2 regions of the Psychrobacter sp. Ps1 genome follow, and region 1 is predicted to be linked to the other one. Evidence: predicted binding sites of a transcription regulator. Region 1 holds the regulator's gene; the other holds the start of a gene.
The links. Region 1 encodes PhoB, which activates phosphate uptake and scavenging genes when phosphate is short. Its sites were predicted from a motif close to TGTCATNAANCTGTCATAA; they were not measured.
Positions count from the first base shown of each region.

Region 2: the regulator PhoB is predicted to act here: its motif matches at 1,770-1,788, upstream of pstS (phosphate ABC transporter substrate-binding protein PstS).

Region 1 is NZ_JADQAN010000018.1:53,726-59,200, forward strand. Features, by position in the region: gene I3249_RS10045 (isochorismatase family protein) at 1-364, shown strand, start outside; gene I3249_RS10050 (HD domain-containing protein) at 602-1,231, shown strand; gene asd (archaetidylserine decarboxylase) at 1,329-2,162, opposite strand; gene dtd (D-aminoacyl-tRNA deacylase) at 2,276-2,728, shown strand; gene phoB (phosphate regulon transcriptional regulator PhoB) at 2,841-3,545, shown strand; gene phoR (phosphate regulon sensor histidine kinase PhoR) at 3,604-4,695, shown strand; gene I3249_RS10075 (M23 family metallopeptidase) at 4,803-5,393, opposite strand.
Region 2 is NZ_JADQAN010000006.1:75,668-81,142, reverse strand. Features, by position in the region: gene pstC (phosphate ABC transporter permease subunit PstC) at 1-321, opposite strand, end outside; gene pstS (phosphate ABC transporter substrate-binding protein PstS) at 531-1,697, opposite strand; TPP riboswitch at 1,990-2,134, shown strand; gene thiC (phosphomethylpyrimidine synthase ThiC) at 2,383-4,497, shown strand; gene I3249_RS04480 (fructose bisphosphate aldolase) at 4,621-5,475, opposite strand, start outside.

The sequences.
Region 1 (5,475 bases):
AGAGCTGCGCGACGTACTCGAAGGAGACAATGCCAAGAGCTTTGAAAAGGTCACCTTTAGTGCCTGCGATAATAATGATTCATGGCACCATCTAGCGCAGCAGAACCGTAGTACTGTACTGCTTTTTGGTGCTGAAGCTCATGTCTGTATTATGCAGACGGCACTGGATTTATTGGATAATGGTATGCAGCCTGTCATTATTGGGGATGCAGTGGGTTCTCGTTTTCCTTATGACAAAAAGCAAGCAATTCGCCGTATTCGCCGTGCAGGGGGGGTGATCAGTACTGTAGAATCAATCTTATTTGAGCTATGCCGTAGCAGCGAAGATCCTGCGTTTAAAACCATTATTAATTTGATTAAGTAGGTGGTTAAGCTTTAGTTGCTTAAAGGCTTGGATAAATAGGGATTCAATTTGACCATTTATTTTCTAATTTATAATAGATAGCGCTTGGTAAAATAAGCGCTATTTTTTTGATAACGGTAATAGTCTTTTAACCATTGTTTGATACCAAACTAACTATAATATCTTGAGCAATGAAACTTAAAATAGCTAGAACTTATAAGCATTAAACCAATAACTAGAGAAAACCAGAGAAAATCAATGTCGCAAGCCAGCTCTATATCAGTCACTCATTCCGAATCTACTTCACATATCGACATCGACGATGTCACTCATTTCTTATTAGAGTTAGATGCGCTCAAACGCGTTAATCGCCGCAGCTATGTGACACAGACCACTCGCAAAGAAAACTCTGCCGAACATTCTTGGCATCTAGCAATGGCCTGTTGGTCAATTGCTGAATTATTTGCACTAGACGTCAATCATGAAAAATTGCTGAAGATGGCGTTGGTTCATGATTTAGGTGAGATTGATGCTGGCGATACTTTTTTATATGCTGATACGCGTACTGATGCACACGTCGAAGAGCGTGCCGGCATTGCCAGACTGCAACGTGAGCGAGGCAATGGCATTAGTGATTTGAGTGAGGTTTGGGAAGCGCAAGAAACAGGAAGCAGCAAAGAGAGTCAGTTGCTCAGAGTCGTTGATCGCTTATTGCCGTTTTTACTCAATCTAAATACCAACGGTAAAACGTGGGTTGAGCTTGGCGTTACGCGCTCGCAGGTGGCGGGTGCGCATGCATTTATCGAAGACAGCTTTCCTCCTATCCATGATTGGCTCTCACATAATATTGAATACGCAACTCAGCAAGGCTGGTTAATTGACGCGTAAGTCTGCATAAGTAACAGGCATAAAAAAAGCCCAGTTAAGCATTATGATTCACGCTTAACTGGGCTGATATTTTCAGTGCTTTTATACAAGCATGTTATTAAGCGTTTGCCATTCCTAGCAATTGACCCATTTGCACGACGCTATTGGCTTGCATACCATCTAGCCAGTCAGCCTTTGCTGCTTTTGGTAATACTACGATAGCCGTTGAGCCTAGATAGAAGCGTCCGAGCTCTTCGCCTGCTGCAAACTGCATATCGTGATCCGCTTCCTGTATATCATCCGTGCGGGTAATTTTGCCAGTGGCGACGGTTTCAATACCAGCGACGATCATAGCACCAACCATCACAACAGCTGCTTTGCCATACTTGGTATCAAACATACAGACCAGACGTTCATTACGCGCAAACAAGTCTGGCACGTTAGCCGCCGTAGTATTGTTGACCGAAAACAGTGTACCAGGTACATAGCGAGTCTTGGTCAATGTGCCAGTAAACGGCATATGCACACGGTGATAATTACTAGGTGCTAAGTAGATAGTTGCAAAACTACCATCAGCGAAATAACTGCCATCTTCACTATCAGCAAGTAGTTGGCCGACATCATAGTGACGACCTTTGGCTTGTAGTAGTTTATGGTCTTCGATTTGTCCTAGCTGAGAGATAATACCGTCCGCAGGGCTCACGATACCGTTTGCAGTAGCGTCGATGGTACGAGCATCTTCTTTTAACTCACGAGTGAAAAAGTCATTAAAACTCTCATAAGCGTTAAGGCTTTGGCGTTCGTACTCGTCTAAGCTGATATTATAAGCTTTGGCAAAGCTACGGATAAAGGTACGTTTGACATAAGGGTGGCGACTGGCGGCCAAACGTCCAGCGACTTTACTGAGCTTTTGCTGCGGTACAAGCTGTTGTAAGGTGGTAAATACATTCATAATAAGGCTACCAAAATAAGGTGTAATGTAAGAAATAATAGTTAAGTTAATGACGGTATTTTATCATGGACAGCATATTATTGTATGGCCATAATCTGTTAAGGAATTAGTAAATGAAAGCACTCATACAACGGGTGAAGCACGCTAGTGTGGTCGTCGATCAACAGTGTATTGGTGAGATTGAGCATGGGGTATTGGCATATATTGGCTTAGGGCACGAAGACGATTTCGCCGCTGCCCAGCGTATGATTGACAAAATATTGACCTATCGCATTTTTGAAAATGACGAAGATCCTGCCAAATTTGGTAAACTGGATAAAAACGTTCAGCAGGTCGGTGGTGGGCTATTATTAGTTTCACAATTTACCTTGATGGCAAAAACAGACAAAGGTCGCCGACCAGACTTTGGTGGTGCGATGGCACCTGCTGCGGCGCAAGCGCTATTTGAACAACTGGTCGATTATGCCAAAACTAAGTATCCAAATGTGGCAACTGGTCAGTTTGGTGCGGATATGCAAGTGTCGAGCGTTAATGATGGGCCGCTTAATTTTTTACTAGAAATCTGATTTTAGAGTGTCATCAAGCTGTCATAATTAATCCGTTTAATAGGTAGAGACTGGTGAGTATATATCGCCTTTTTACATGCTAGATTTTGTCCGCTAACACCGAGAATGTCCTATGTATAATGAGCAAATTTTGATTGTGGAAGATGAGCCTGCGATTCGTGAAATGGTTGTCATGACGCTAGAGATGGCTGGGTTTGATAGCTTGCAAGCGGCAGATGTGTCAGAGGCGCATCAGCAAGTGGTCGATCATAGACCGTCACTGATACTGTTAGATTGGATGTTGCCGGGTGACAAGAGTGGTGTGGATTTTTGTCGTATGCTAAAAAACGACGAGCTACTCTCTGAAATACCAGTCATTATGCTAACGGCAAAAAGTGAAGAAGACAGTAAGGTGCATGGTCTAGATGCAGGCGCAGATGATTATATGACCAAGCCTTTTTCGACTCGTGAGCTGATTTCTAGAATCAAAGCCGTACTACGCCGCAGTAGCGCGATGAGTAGCGACAAACCTATCGAAATTGGACAGTTAAGTCTAGATACCAAGAGTCAGCGCGTGACAGCTGCAGGTAAAATCGTTGATGTTGGGCCCACAGAGTATCGCCTATTGGCATTTTTTATGAGTCACCCTGAGCGCGCCTATACACGAACGCAGCTGCTCGATCAGGTATGGGGCGGCAATGTATATATCGAAGACCGAACCATCGATGTGCATATCAAACGTCTACGTAAATTACTGCGACCTTATGACTGTGATACATTGATACAGACGGTACGTGGAACAGGCTACCGATTTTCTAGCCTGATTGAGCCAAGTTAATCTTGTACAAATAATGCCGCAGCGATATAAAGGCCGCGGATAGTGGTAAGGATAAGAGATGGACAAGATAGCGCCAGCACAAAGTGAGCAATCAGCTCTATTAGAGCAAATATCTACTCAAAGTACAGCGGAGCAACTCAAAAAAATCGGCAGTGCATTACGAGCCTTGCGCGATGCAGTGATTTTGCTCAATAATAATGACGGTCTAGAATGGTGGAATCAGGCGGCACAAGACTTATTGCTGCTACAGCCAGAGGACAAAGGTCAGAACATCTTTGACTTTATTACTGTACCTGAGTTCCGCCAGTATTATGAAGGTACAACGATACCTAACGATGGCGTCCATATAGAATCGTGGCGAGATCCTAGTCGCTACTTGAAGTGCGAACTGACCCCTTTTGGGGATGAAAAATTGCTGTTTGTATATGACGTGACTCGCCTGCGGCACTTAGAGCAAATGCGTCAGGATTTTGTGGCGAATGTCTCGCATGAGCTTAGAACACCATTGACTGTGATGATGGGCTACCTAGAAAATTTCTCCGATCAGCCAGATATGCCGCCGCAATGGCGTCGCGGTTTTGAGCTTATGACGCAGCAAACTGCCCGTATGAACAGAATCGTGAACGACTTGCTGCTATTGTCTAAGATTGAAATCGAAGAGTCACACGAGCTGCATTACATAGATATGACTAAGCTACTAACCAATATCTACGACGATGCCCAAGCGTACAACCAAGCGTACAAACACATCATTCATTTGCATATAGATACGTATGATGGGCTCTACGGGTCAGAGATGTACTTAAATAGTGCGCTATCCAATCTAGTAATCAATGCCATCAAATATACACCAAAAGGTGGCAATATCACTATAAGCTGGACAAGGACGTCTGATGGCTGCCGTTTCGCGGTCGAAGATGATGGGATCGGTATTGCGTCAGAGCATATCGCCCGTTTGACAGAACGTTTCTATCGTATCGACAAAGGTCGCAGTCGTGCGACAGGTGGTACGGGGTTGGGATTAGCGATTGTAAAGCACGTATTACACCAGCACGAAGCACAATTGCAAATCGATTCAGTAGAAGGGGAAGGATCGACATTTAGTGTGGTATTTCCTTCAAACTACGTCAGATCCGTCACAGCCAATTAATACGATTTCTAGTCTGTATTAGCGTTGGTTTTTCGGCTTCAGTTTTGTGATTAATGCAAACTTAGGACTACTTCAGCTCGGGACAACGATATACTTTTCTGTATCCGTTAATCCTTTTGCAAAAGCGGATAAGGGTTGACCGCACTGCCATTAATATAGATACCATAGTGTACATGTGTCGGTGTTCCTTTTGCATTACCGCTATCACCCACATAACCGATTACGTCGCCCTGATTGACCCAATCATTGGGAGAGATGTCAGCATAGTCTTCTAGATGAGCGTAGTAATGTCCTGCGCCACCAGGCCCTACCACCACAACCACGCGTCCACCCAATGTGTTCTCACCAACCTTGCTTACTACGCCTTGCGTGGTCGACTGTACGGGAGTATTGCGCGGCGCAAAGATGTCGATGCCTTCGTGGGAGCGGCCTTGACTACGTGCTGCACCCCAAGTGTCTGTCAGGTTTCGTTCTGGTAGTGGACTGGGTAAGCTGTTTTCGGTCGGCAGTTCTTGTTGCAATAGACTTAATTGCTGCCATTTGGCAACCACAAATGACTGCGTCTGTTGACTGATACTGGGTAGTAGCTTATCAAAGACAAATAACAGTGCTAGCAATATGATAGCCTTAATCAATAGGCTTATTAAACGACTAAAAAAAGAAGGTCTGGGAGGCTGGTTGTTTCCATCTGCTAGCATTGATGTCTCATATATGTTTTATGTCATTTGAGATTTTATTATAAAAGCTTCGTCTGATAACGTATGTATCGCATTGTTATCT
Region 2 (5,475 bases), on a different contig from region 1:
GAGGAACTTAGGGCACATTTCGGTTAAAAATATCGCAATACCGAAACTGACTGGAACCGCGATAACAATAGCGATAAATGACGTGACTAAGGTGCCGTAAATAGGCGCTAATGCACCGTATTCATTGGCGACTGTATCCCAGTTATTGCTGGTATAAAATCCCAAACCAAACTCTTGAATACTCGGCCATGCTCCAACAATTAGAGACACCAAAATGCCCCCTAAAGATAGGAGGACGAGTATGGCAAACGCTTTAGTAGAGTTAACAAACAAAGCGTCGTAACGTTTTTGTTTAGCCAGTTGGGACCTTAAGTCTGTCATAAGTGTCTCAGCATTGAATGGGATGAATCGAAATATTAAAAAGATGTATATCAGGTCTTAACACAACAAACTTAAACGGTATGAGTAACTATATCTATCGAGATGTATTCATCAAATTTGCTGTGTTAAAACCTCTCAAACAACTACCGGAGAATAGTTATTCGAGAGGATAACTTGTCGGTTGCTAAATAGTATTTAGCAGAAACAAATTACTGAGCTGGCTTGTAGACAGGTTGTCCATCACTACCTTTTACTTCGTTCCACTTCTCTTTGAACAAGGCTACTGCCGTGTCAGAGAACGGTACGTAGTCTAGTTCCATGGCGCTGTCATCACCTTGGGTATAAGCCCAGTCAAAGAAGTTCAACACGCCAGCTACCTGTTGAGGATTTTCTGGTTGCTTATGTACCAAGATAAAGGTCGCAGCAGCGATAGGCCATGCTTGGTCAGTTTCAGAGTTAGTGATGACTTTATAAAAGCCTTCTTGTTGTGACCAATCGATATCACCTGCCGCAGCAAACGTCTCAGCAGATGGCTGTACAATGTTACCAGCTGCGTTTTTCAGCGCAGTATGTGACATCTTATTTTGCTTAGCGTAAGCATACTCAACATAGCCGATAGAGTTTTTCATGCGGTTTACGTAGCTTGAAACGCCTTCGTTACCTTTACCACCTGCACCAGTAGCAGAAGTCGGCCATTTGACGGTTTTATCAACGCCAACGGTGTCTTTCCAGTCTGGTGAAACCTTGGCAAGATAGTCAGTGAAGTTAAAAGTCGTACCTGAACCGTCTGAGCGGAATACTGTTGTGATTGCTGCATCTGGCAAGGTCAAATCTGGGTTCATCGCCTTAATCGCAGGGTCATTCCAGTTACTGATTTTACCCAAATAGATATCAGCTAAAGTCGTACCGTCTAGCTTCAGTGCACCAGGCTCAACACCATCAATGTTGACGATTGGTACAACACCACCGATGACTGTTGGGAACTGAATCAGACCTGCTTCGTCTAACTCTTCAGGCGTCATCGGGGCATCAGAAGCACCAAAGTCTACTGTTTTTGACTGAATTTGTTTGATACCACCAGATGAGCCAATCGACTGATAGTTGACTTGGCCGCCGGTCGCAGCATTGTAGTCATATGACCATTTCGCATAGATAGGCTGCGGGAACGACGCACCCGCACCTGTAATATTCATAGCGATATTTTCAGCAGATTTAAAATCTGACGTAGCAGAAGATGCTGTCTGAGAGGTTGTTTCAGCTGTTGTCACAGCGCTACTGCTAGTATCAGCAGTTGGCTCCGCCGTATCTGTTGACTTATTACACGCCGTAAGCATTAATGTACAACTGACGGCCACTGCTAATAACGAATAACGCATGTAGGACTCCTAAAGTTTAACAACGGTATAAAAAAGCATTGCTTGTGATATGCGTGTTATCTTGCCAAATCTTTATGACAGTTTAATGACAACTTCTAGAATCCTTCATTCGCTTTACATAATATTTGAATAATTCGTCTACAACCTAGCAATACTAAGCACCCTCATCTATTAACACTCAAAAAATTATTCACGAAAATATGGAACTGTATGTGTGACACGGAATATTTGTATCCAAATACTATTAGCCGTTGGTACAGAATTTTGTTAGTATGAAGGCTGATTTACAACACTGACAGACTCGGGGTGCGGTGTATTTTTGGCTCACTTTATTAAACTTACTTTATTAAAGTAGTCGCCTTAATACATTCGCTGAGAGATCACCCGCCGAACCTGATGCGGTTAGTACCGACGCAGGGAAGTCTTAAGCACTTTGTTATTTACGACAAAGGGCGCGTAGAAATACATTTTTATCGTCACTACTGTCTTAATATGCGTGATGCATAACCGGATAAGAAGAGAGGATATCAAGCTGCGTCCAATATTTGATGAGCACCATGCGCGACGATACTTTTTGGTCGAAGTTGTGGGTTCATGATATAAACTTGTCTAGATGATGGATGCCTACCCCCGCAGATACTGGCGGTGTTGATTTTATTCAAAAACCAACACGCTAGGACAGCATATGACTACTGCAGACACTACTTCAATTGCACCGAAAGCCCAAACGCATAACCCAGCCGACAACTCAACGCTTGCTTCTAATGCTGCTGACACTAATAACGTCAAAGCAGATAAGAAAGCAGATGCGCTAAAAACCCCTGCTCACCGTGCCGCAAGTGATGCCCGTTTCGAAGAAGATGCGCGCGACTTGCACCGTATTTTACCTGCCTCAAGAAAAGTCTATATCGAAGGCTCAAGACCTGACATCCAAGTACCGATGCGTGAAATCAGCTTGGCTGATACGCCTGTTGGCGGTACTGGAGATAAAGACGGTGAGCATAATCCGCCGTTTTATGTGTATGACACCTCAGGTGTATATACCGACCCTAATGTCGATATCGACCTTACACGTGGATTGCCAAAATTGCGTGAGAACTGGATCGCAGAACGCAATGATACCGAGCAATTAAGCGGCCTATCTAGCTCATACGGACAAGCACGTGCTCGCGATATCAGCACTGCCAACCTTAGATTTGCTCATATTGATAAACCGCGTCGCGCCAAAGCAGGACAGAACGTCACGCAAATGTACTATGCACGCCGTGGCATCATCACTCCTGAGATGGAATATATCGCCATACGCGAAACGCAAAAGCAGCATGAACTGACCGATATGCGTCAACACGATGGCGAAAGCTTCGGTGCCAATACGCCTCAAATCATTACCCCTGAATTTGTTCGTGATGAAGTGGCGGCTGGACGCGCTATTATCCCAAACAACATCAACCACCCTGAGTCTGAGCCGATGATCATCGGGCGCAATTTCTTGGTGAAAATCAATGCCAATATCGGTAACTCAGCGTTGGGCTCGTCTATCGATGAAGAAGTATCTAAAATGACGTGGGCAACACGTTGGGGTGCGGATACTATTATGGATTTATCAACGGGCAATCATATTCATGAAACCCGTGAATGGCTAATCCGTAACTCTCCTGTGCCGATTGGTACGGTACCGATTTATCAAGCCCTAGAAAAAGTCGATGGCGTCGCTGAAGACCTTACATGGGAGATATTCCGTGATACGTTGATTGAGCAAGCAGAGCAAGGCGTCGATTACTTTACCATTCACGCCGGCGTACTATTACGCTATGTACCGCTCACCGCAAAGCGTCTGACAGGTATCGTCTCACGTGGTGGTTCTATCATGGCTCAGTGGTGTCTAGCCCATCACAAAGAAAGCTTTTTATACACGCATTTCGAAGATATCTGCGAGATTATGAAACAGTACGATGTAGCATTTAGTCTAGGTGATGGCCTACGTCCTGGTTGTTTGCAAGATGCCAATGATGAAGCGCAGTTTGGCGAGCTACGTACGCTTGGTGAATTGACTAAAGTGGCATGGGAACACGATGTACAGGTGATGATCGAAGGCCCTGGACACGTCGCGATGAACCGCATTAAAGAAAACATGGACTTGCAGCTTGAGCTATGTGCTGACGCGCCTTTCTATACTTTGGGGCCATTAACGACAGACATCGCTCCAGGCTATGACCATATCACTAGTGCCATCGGAGCTGCAATGATTGGATGGTTTGGTACAGCGATGCTGTGCTATGTCACGCCAAAAGAACACTTGGGTCTGCCAAACAAAAAAGACGTCAAAGACGGCATTATCACTTATAAAATCGCTGCACACGCTGCTGACCTTGCTAAAGGTCATCCAGGAGCACAGGCACGTGATAACGCATTATCTAAAGCACGTTTCGAATTCCGCTGGGATGATCAGTTCAATCTAGCACTCGATCCTGATACTGCACGTGAATATCATGATGAGACGTTGCCAAAAGACGCACACAAATCGGCACACTTTTGCTCCATGTGTGGCCCTAAGTTTTGTTCAATGAAAATCACTCAAAACGTCCGTGAATATGCAGCAGGACTAGATAAAGATGCTGCCAACCAAAAAGTAACGCCGCAAACAGGCGACTTAACTGACGCTGGTCATCTAATCAAAGAGGTAGATACAGAGCTCGTTGGACAAGTTGGTGAAGCCACTGCTGAGGAAATTCGTCAAGGCATGGCGGAGATGACTAAAAAATATAACAACGAAGGACGCCAGTTATATAAAGAGGTGTAGGGTTAATAACCGATACTTTTCAAATAAGAAAAGCCCTACTATTTAAGTATTTGCACACTTATCTAGTAGGGCTTTTTTGGCTTATTTACTCATAATTTATGTGCGAATTTTCATTTACTATGTTTACACTTTCGACGCCTGATAAATCTCTTCAATTGAAGCATTAATTGTCTCAGCAAATTCACTATCGCTTTGTTGCTTACTCAAGCCTTCGGTAAAAGCACGCGAGAAGCTCGCAATCATACCTGGGTTTTGTTTGAGCTTGGCACAAGCATCGCTACGACTATAGCCACCAGATAACGCCACCACTTTGAGCACTTTAGGATGGTCAATCAGCTCCTGATAAAACCCTGCCTCTTCTGGCAATGTTAGCTTGAGCATCACTTGGTGTTCGTCATTCAAGCGTTCTAGATTGCGCAGTATATCTGCCTTCAACAGTAACTCGCACTCATGCTTTTGAGTGCTATCAATATTGACCTCTGGCTCAACGATAGGCATCAGACCTTTTGAAATAATTTGCTTAGCCACATCAAACTGCTGTTGTACCACAAGCTCGATACCATCGACGTTTGGCTCATAAATGACTGAGCGCATTTTAGTACCGAATACGGGATAGTTTTTTGCTTTATCCAATAATAGATCCAGATTCGGAATCGGCTTCATAACTTGCACGCCGCTCATTTGCTCAGCCAGACCTTTATCTACCTTTAAAAACGGTACGATATTTTTATCTTCCCATAGGTAATTGGCCGTCGACTTACCATTAACTTCGCGCTCCATGGTGTCTTCAAATAAAATTGCACCAAGTACACGCTCGCTATCAAAACAGTCACACGTCATGATACGAGCACGCATTTCATGAACCAAATCAAACATGGCCTCATCATTATCATAGTCGTCGTTGCTAACACCATAAGTCTCTAACGCTTTCGGTGTGCTGCCGCCACTTTGATCAAGAGCAGCAATAAAACCTGAACT